Regions from separate parts of the Clostridioides sp. LIBA-7678 genome, predicted to be linked through region 2. Evidence: riboswitches for the same ligand, from Rfam matches in the RefSeq annotation. Region 2 holds a riboswitch; the other holds the start of a gene.
What was found. Region 2 has a riboswitch for cobalamin ahead of ACTG46_RS16380 (ABC transporter substrate-binding protein). Riboswitches for the same ligand answer to the same signal wherever they lie in the genome.
Positions count from the first base shown of each region.

Region 1 (4,377 bases), 430 kb from region 2:
TAATGAAATTGTTGTCTTGCCTACTCCACTACTGGTACCTGCAATTAAGATTTTTTTCATAATACACCTCCTACCTAAATTATAAATACAGAATCATTACTATTTCATAATCTCATATATTTTCTCTATATCTAAATGCTCTCTTAAAAAATCAGCCAATTTATCATATTCTTTATCTTTAAATTCACCAAAAGAATTTACCTTGCTTTCTAATTCTTGTAGACCTTTTTTCTTTCTTATATTATTTAAAATTTTCCTTGTGAAACTTATTTCATCAAAGATTCCATGAATATAAGTTCCAATTACAGTACCATCTTTATTTATGCTTCCTTCAGTATAATTCACTTCTTCATCCAGTTTTTTTGTTATCAAATCTAAGCTTCTTATACCATCACCTCGATTTGTAATACCCATATGGATTTCATAACCTTTTACTTTTATACCTTTAAGGTCATTCATATATTCACCATTACATTCAACAATAGTAGCTTCTACTTGTGTGGTAGTTTTTTCTTTCTCAAATATTGTTTCTGTATCTAAGAGACCTATACCATCAACTTCTTCAATTTCACTTTCAACATGATAAGGGTCTCTTAATTTCTTACCTAGCATTTGATACCCACCACATATACCAAATATCAATTTACCTTGACCATGCAAATTTTTAATTTGTGACTCAAGACCACTTTCTCTTATATACATTAAATCATTTATAGTACTTTTAGTTCCTGGTATTATTACCATATCTGGATTTCCTAAAGATTCTCCAAAATCTACATACCTGATGCTTACATCTTCTTGTGTCTCAAATATATTGAAATCTGTAAAATTTGACATGTGTGGAGTTCTAATTATTTCTATGTGTATATCACCTTTATTCATTTTTTTCTTAAATCTAGTAGTCACACTATCCTCATCTTCTATTTTTATATCTGTATAAGGAACTACTCCTATAACAGGTACTTTTATAATGTCTTCTAGCATATTTACTCCATCTTGTAAAAGCTCTTTTTTTCCTCTAAATTTATTAATTATTACACCTTTTACTCTTTTTTTCTCATCTTCATTTAATAAAAGCATTGTTCCTACTAATGATGCAAATACTCCTCCTCTATCAATATCTCCAACTATTATTACAGGTGCATCTGCTATTTCTGCCATACCCATATTAGATATATCTCTATCTTTTAAATTTATCTCTGCATTACTACCAGCGCCTTCCATAACTACAATATCATAAGTTGAATTCAAGCTATCAAAGGTATCTTTCAATATATCTACCAATTCTAGTTTGTAATCATGATATTGGGAAGAAGGCATTTCCCCTATAACTTTACCTCTTACAATAACTTGACTTTTGTTATTTCCAGAAGGTTTTAATAGAACTGGATTCATATCAGCTATAGGCTCTATTTTTGCTGCTTCAGCTTGAAATACTTGTGCTCTTCCCATTTCTAATCCTTCTTTAGTTATAAAGGAATTTAAAGCCATATTTTGAGACTTAAAAGGAGCAACAGTATAACCATCTTGTTTAAATATTCTACACAAACCTGCTACTAAGATACTTTTACCTACGTTTGATGCTGTTCCTTGTAGCATTATTTTTTTCCCCACTTTCTAACCCCTCCTTGCTAAAATTTACTAAAATGCCAATAAAAAAAGTCCTATTGCTTCTAAAGATAGGACTTTTATACGTATTAATTAAAAATCTTTCACCCCGAAGACCTCTTGTTTTAAATTAAATTAGGCAGGTATCCTGGCTTAACTTCATCCTACTTCTATAACCTTCCCATCAAATTGACAGTGGTATTTATAGTTTCGTTGGTTTCACAGTAGCGGGGGCTGCAAAGGCATCTAACCTTTTTCCCTTTTAATATATAATTAAGAACCTAATTTTAATCTAATATTCTATTTTCATTAATATTTTTACAGACATATATTGTAATACTTAATTTTAATTAAATTATATAAAGTCTGTAAAATTCATTTTATCTACTACAGTAAATCCACTATTAATTTCTAAAACTGTAATAGATGCATTATCAATTTTAAAGTTCCAATGATATTTATAACCACCAGAAATCAAATGTGTTATTATATTTCTTATTGTTCCTGCATGAGAACATATAAGTATTGTTTTTATATCTGAATGACTATCATTTTCTAAAAGTATATTATCAATTTCTTTTGCCACTCTTTTATAAGAGTCTATGAGACTTTCTCCATTTGGATATCTATAGTTGTTACCTTCTTCTATCATCTTTTCGAACTCTTTGGGATATTTGACTTTAATTTCTTCAAAAGTTATTCCTTCAAAGTCTCCAAAACTAATTTCTCTTAAAGCTTCTTTTTCTTCTATTTCTATTAATTTTAACCTTGATATCTTTTCTATTGTATCCTTTGTACGTGAAGATGGTGTCGTGTAAATTCGGTCTATATTTTCATTACTTAGGTATTCAGTAATTTTATTTATTTGAATTTTTCCTTCTTCACTGATACAACTATTTATGTGACCTGATAATCTTCCTTTTTTATTATCATTTGTCAATGCATGTCTTATTAGTATTAATCTTATCACATTATCACCACTTTTTAGTTTTAAAAAAACATAAAAATTAACAAATATATATAAATCAAATATACAAGCTCTGAAAGTTCTATTCCACAACCTAATATATCACCTGTTACTCCATCAATCTTTTTATAAATGTGTTTTTTGAATAATATTATAAATATAAAAATTACTATAGCTGAACCTAATATTTTAATCAACACTATATTAGGTAATAAGAATATAAATTTAGTAATAAGAATAACTATTAATGATGTATATACTATAGCTGTTATTAACATATTTGTAGTCAGTTTACCTATAAATAAATTTCCCATTCCTTTTTCTCTTGGTGTCACAGTTTTATATGTCAATAACATTACTCCTAATCTTGCAATCATTGGCATAAATATTATAACCCATAATGAATTATTACTTATTATATTGTATATGAATCCAACCTTTAATAAAAGCACAAACATAATTGCTAAAAGTGAATTTGTACCTAACCTTGAATCTTTCATTATTTCAAGCATTTTTTCTTTATCTCTATAGCTATATATTGCATCAAATGTATCTCCTAATCCGTCTATATGAAGACCTCCAGTAATTAATACCCCAGCTAGAGTTATTATTATAGAAGCTATAAATGGTTCAAATAAAAGCATAGAAATCCATCCTATTAAATAAGATAATACACCAATAACAAAACCTACAAGTGGAAAATACACTATTGATTTATAAAATTCATCATCAAATCCTACATTTAATTTTATAGGTATCCTTGTTAAAAACTGTAGTATTAAAATAAATCTTTTCATAGTCACATACTACTCCTTTATTTTCATAGGTATGCCACTAACTACAAAATAAACTTCATTACTTTTTGATGCTATGTATTGATTTATGCGACCTACAATATCAGCATATATCCTACTAAGTTTATTCCCAGGAACAATTCCCATACCTAATTCATTTGTAACAAATACAAAGTATAGATTTGTTTTTTCTATTTCTTCAATAAGTCTTATAACTTGTTCTTTTATATATTCTTCCAATTTGTTTATCTCTTCTTGAGTAGACTCTTCTATATTTAGATTGTGTTTAAACATTAGATTATTTACTAATAAGGTTACACAGTCTAGTATAACAGTTTCATGTTCTTTGTATAGCTGTCTAATTATGGAATATATATCTTCATATATTTCATATGTATCCCAATTTCTAGGTCTATTTTCTTGATGCTTTTTTACCCTATCTTTCATTTCATCATCAAACGGAATAGAAGTTGCTATATAAGCTGTTTTATTATTCCTATTTAAACATAGCTTTTCTGCAAAGTTACTCTTCCCTGACCTAGCTCCTCCTGTTACCAGAACAATTTCACTCATCAAAACACTCCTACATATTAAATTTTTATGCCTTATCTCCCCATGTCAATTTCATCAAAAGTTGCCATATTCCTATAAGTATAATTTGAAGCTTCTATTATGTTAAATGCTAGAGCAGCTCCACTTCCTTCACCCAACCTCATATCCATATTTAGTAAAGGGTCTAATTTCAATATATCTAAGGCTCTCTTAGTTCCTGATTCTGCTGACATGTGAGATGCTATCATATATTCTCTAGTTTTTGGATTTATCTTATAAGCAATTAGTGCTGCTGCATAAGAAATAAATCCATCAATTACTACTGGAATTCTATTAGCACTACATCCTAATATTACACCTGCCATTGAACCTATTTCAAATCCACCCACTTTAGATAAAATATCTACTCCATCAGTTGGATTTGGATTATTAATTTCAATAGCTTTTCTGATTACT
Region 1 is NZ_CP196987.1:3,959,428-3,963,804, forward strand. It holds gene ACTG46_RS18230 (cobyrinic acid a,c-diamide synthase CobB) at 1-60, opposite strand, end outside; gene ACTG46_RS18235 (cobyric acid synthase) at 100-1,614, opposite strand; cobalamin riboswitch at 1,730-1,908, opposite strand; gene ACTG46_RS18240 (histidine phosphatase family protein) at 1,964-2,578, opposite strand; gene cobS (adenosylcobinamide-GDP ribazoletransferase) at 2,599-3,372, opposite strand; gene cobU (bifunctional adenosylcobinamide kinase/adenosylcobinamide-phosphate guanylyltransferase) at 3,382-3,942, opposite strand; gene cobT (nicotinate-nucleotide--dimethylbenzimidazole phosphoribosyltransferase) at 3,975-4,377, opposite strand, start outside.
Region 1: linked by a shared signal. The riboswitch ahead of ACTG46_RS18235 (cobyric acid synthase) and the one ahead of ACTG46_RS16380 (ABC transporter substrate-binding protein) in region 2 are both predicted to bind cobalamin.

Region 2 (4,377 bases):
CAAAAAGAGCATGTTCAGTGGTTTAGAGGAAAGGGATTAGATACATTTACATCTTTAGGCCCATGTATCTTACATAAAAGTGAAATTTCTTTTCCTGTAAAACTTAAGGTATGTAGTAGAGTAAATGGTGAAGAAAGACAAAATTCTAATACAAGATTATTCATATCAGACATTTCAGACATAGTTTCAGAACTTTCAAAGGGGATGACTTTAGAGGCTGGAGATATTATAGCTACAGGTACACCTTCTGGAGTTGGTATGGGTTTTTCGCCCCCTAGATATATGAGTAGTGGAGATGTAATTGAATGTGAGGTTGAAAGTATTGGAATTTTAAGAAATTACATTAAATAAATGTTTTAATATAGGTAATGTTAAGGCAAAACCTGAATGTATTAAATGAACATATTAAAATAAATTTTAGGAGTTTAAATTATGAAAGCAGAATTTTTGACACCAGTGGTTACAATATTTGATGAAGAAGGAAATTTAGATAAAGAAGGAAATAAGAAAGTCTATGACCATCTTATAGATGGAGGTGTAGATGGTCTAGTTATAATGGGAAGTACTGGAGAGTTCTTTAATATGTCTATGGATATGCAAAAAGAACTTATAGATTTAGTAATTAGTTATGTTAATAAGAGAGTAAAAGTGTTTATAGGTACAAGTCGTATGAGTATAAAAGAGTCTATAGAGCTTTCAAATTATGCACATAATAGTGGAGCTGATGGAGTTATGATAATAAGCCCTTATTATTTCTCTCTTGATGATGACAGTATTGAGTTGTTTTATAGTGAAATAGCTAAAAATACAGAAGCTGAAATATATCTATATAATTATCCAGATAGAACTGGTTATGACTTGAGTCCAGAACTTACATTAAGACTTGTAAGAAAACATAAAAATATAGTTGGTTATAAGGATACAGTAACTTTAATGGGACATACTAGAGATTTAATAAATACTATGAAAGCAGAGTTCCCAAATTTTAAGATATATAGTGGTTATGACGAAAACTTTATACATAATCTAATGTCTGGGGGAGCAGGTTGTATAGGAGGTTTATCAAATTTAATTCCAGAAGTTTGTTCAAAATGGGCAGAAGCTTATAATAATAGAGATATGGATAAGGTTATAGAAATTCAAAAATATATCAACAAAGCAATGGATTTTTATTTAATAACAAATCCATTTATACCAGCAATGAAAAAGGCTCTGAATATAAGGGGATTACAAGTAAGTGATTATATGACTGCTCCTTTTACAAAACCAAATGAAAATCAAGTATGTGAGATTAAAAAATTAATGAATGAATTAAATATATGTTAACTGCTTAATTAAGTATATAGTAAAAAACAAAGAGTGTTTTAAAATGATTTTTATAGTCATTTTGGGCACTCTTTATTTTATATGTTAAATCAACCTTGCAAAGTTGCCAACAATAAACTACAATTATCTTAATAAAAAATAAATTAAATAATACTAGGGTACTAGATTAGTTTAATAGGGAAAGTGATGCAAGTTCACTACAGCCCCCGCTACTGTATACGGATACGAAATCAAAATCCACTGAGATTTATATGAAAAATTTTGGGAAGGGTGATAGAGGAAAAGCCGTGAGTCAGGAGACCTGCCCAGTATTACATAGGTTCAATTTAGGGTGGAAATTGTAATTTATAATAAAATGAAATATCAATTCATTTTTTGTAAAATTGATATATAAACTTCTCCTTTCTAAATTAGGAGAAGTTTTTTATTTTATTAAAAGGTTATAATTATTAAAGATAACTTTAATATAATTCTAATGAGATATATTTTAGAAATATATGTTATTAAAATTTTTAACCACTTATAAAAATAAAATATTGGAGTGAAAGAGATGAAATTTAAAGTAAATGTTTTAAAGCAATTTTTTCTAAGTATTATGATAGTTCTTTTAGTAGGAGGTCTTATAGGATGTAGTAAAAATGATAAAGAGAATGCACAAGTTAGTAGCGGTAAGAAGTTAGAATTAAAATATGCAAGTGGATTTAGTGTTGAAGACTTAGAGAATGGAATTAAAAAAGTAACTGATGGAGATAAAAGAGAACTGATTTTAATTCCTAAAAAAATTGAAGTTCCTGAAAAGTATAAAAATGCTAATATAGTTAGAACACCTGTAGATAATGTATTAATAGCATCTACAACACAAGCCTGCTCTCTAAGAACAATAGGTGAGCTAAATAGCATAAAAGCAGTAACGACAGAGGAACAGTATTGGACTATCAAAGAAATTAAAGATTTGATGAAGGACGGAAAGATACATTATGTTGGTTCAAACTTAGCACCAGATTATGAAAAAATAGTAGACTTAAATCCTGATTTAACTATAGTTAGTAGTGGTCTATCAGAAGCTGATACAAAATTTATTGATAAACTAAAAGAATTAGGACTTAACTATGTTGTAGATAATGAATACAAAGAGCAAAACCCATTTGGAAGAATGGAATGGACAAGTTTAATAGCTGCGTTTTATGATAAAGAAGATATAGCCACTAGTGAATTGAATAAGACAGTACAAAAGATAGAAGAAGTAAGTAAAAAGATAAAAAACAAGAACAAGCCTAAGGTAGTATGGGCATCTGTATATGAAGGAAATGCTTATGTAGCACCTAAAGATTCATATGTAGATAATATGATAAGAATGGCAGGTGGAATGAATGCATGTGCTTCAATGGATTCAAATGAAGGAAGAGTGAGTATTGAACAACTACATGAAGTTGCAAAGGATGCAGATATATTTGTATACTCATCAAGCTCAGATTATGCACCAAACTTAGAGTCTATAAAATCTAGTGCACCTGTATTGGCTGATTTGGATGTTGTAAAAAATGGTAACTTGTGGGTATTTGCTCCAGATTATTATCAATCAGTAGATAAGACTGATGAATTAATAGTAGATTTAGTTGAGATGTTTCATCCAGGTACTACAGGTGAAAAAATTAAACATTATATAAATTATGATAAATAATATATAATACGACACTAAAAGATGAGTTTTATGGATTTTAGTTAATATAGATTTGTTAAGAGGGGTATATAAATGGATTTTATTAATAAAATGAGAATAAAGAATACTACAATATTTATAGGACTAATTATAGGCATGATACTTACTTTTTTAGTGTGTGTAGCATTTGGCTCTGTAAAAATTGAGTTTAAAGAAATAATAGATGTTGTATTAAGAGGTATGGATAATACAGAACATTATAAAATAATATACAACATAAGGATTCCAAGAGTACTTGCAACTATGGTGGGTGGAGCTTGTTTAGCAGTATCAGGAATTTTACTACAGATATTTTTTAAGAATCCAATAGTTGAACCATATATATTAGGTGTATCTTCAGGCTCTACTTTATCAGTAGCGCTTATGATTTTAGGTGGATATACATTAGGATTTGAAAATATAACTTCAATGAGTATATTTGTAGCAGCATTTATAGGAGCTTTGATTGTAATGTCTGTAGTCATTTTATTTGCAAGTAAGGTAAAGAATATAACAACTCTTTTAATAATAGGAATTATGACTGGATATGTATGTAGTGGTATAACTAATGTACTACAATCATTTGCAAATAGTGAAAAATTAAAAGAATTTACTGTTTGGTCGATGGGAAGTTTCTCTGGATTTACTTGGGAAAAAGTAGAGATACTTATACTGATTGGTATGTTAGGTCTTTTAATGAGTATCTTTATAATAAAACCTCTAAATGCTTTTTTATTAGGAGAAGAGTATGCTAAAAGTATTGGTATAAATATAAAATTTTTTAGATTTTTGGTAGTATTTATATCTAGTATACTAGCAGCAATAGTATCAGCATTTGCAGGCCCTGTAGGATTTATTGGACTTGCAGTACCACAAATTTCAAAACTGATATTTAAGACATCAGATAATAGAGTGCTAATACCAGTGGTAATTTTTTTAGGAAGTATAGTTACAGCTCTCTGCGATTTGATATCAAGAGTAATTTTGTCACCAGTAGAGTTACCAATAAGTACAATAACATCTTTATTAGGAGCACCAATTGTAGTAATGCTATTGATGAAAAGGAAGGACAGGGCTTAGATATGTTGAAAACTAATAATTTAAGTGTGGGATATAATAAAAAAGTAGTTGTGAGTAATATAAATATAGAGGTAAAAAATGGAGAGATATTATGCCTTTTAGGAAGTAATGGTGCTGGAAAAACTACTATATTAAGGTCTTTATCTAAACTTATAACACCAATAAAAGGGGATATATATCTAAATGACATAGATATAAATCATATATCAAGAAAAGCATTATCGAAAAAAATGGCTTTAGTGCTTACAAATAGATTATTAGGTGATTTAATG
Region 2 is NZ_CP196987.1:3,525,760-3,530,136, reverse strand. It holds gene ACTG46_RS16390 (fumarylacetoacetate hydrolase family protein) at 1-351, shown strand, start outside; gene ACTG46_RS16385 (dihydrodipicolinate synthase family protein) at 433-1,326, shown strand; cobalamin riboswitch at 1,465-1,649, shown strand; gene ACTG46_RS16380 (ABC transporter substrate-binding protein) at 1,877-3,007, shown strand; gene ACTG46_RS16375 (FecCD family ABC transporter permease) at 3,080-4,105, shown strand; gene ACTG46_RS16370 (ABC transporter ATP-binding protein) at 4,108-4,377, shown strand, end outside.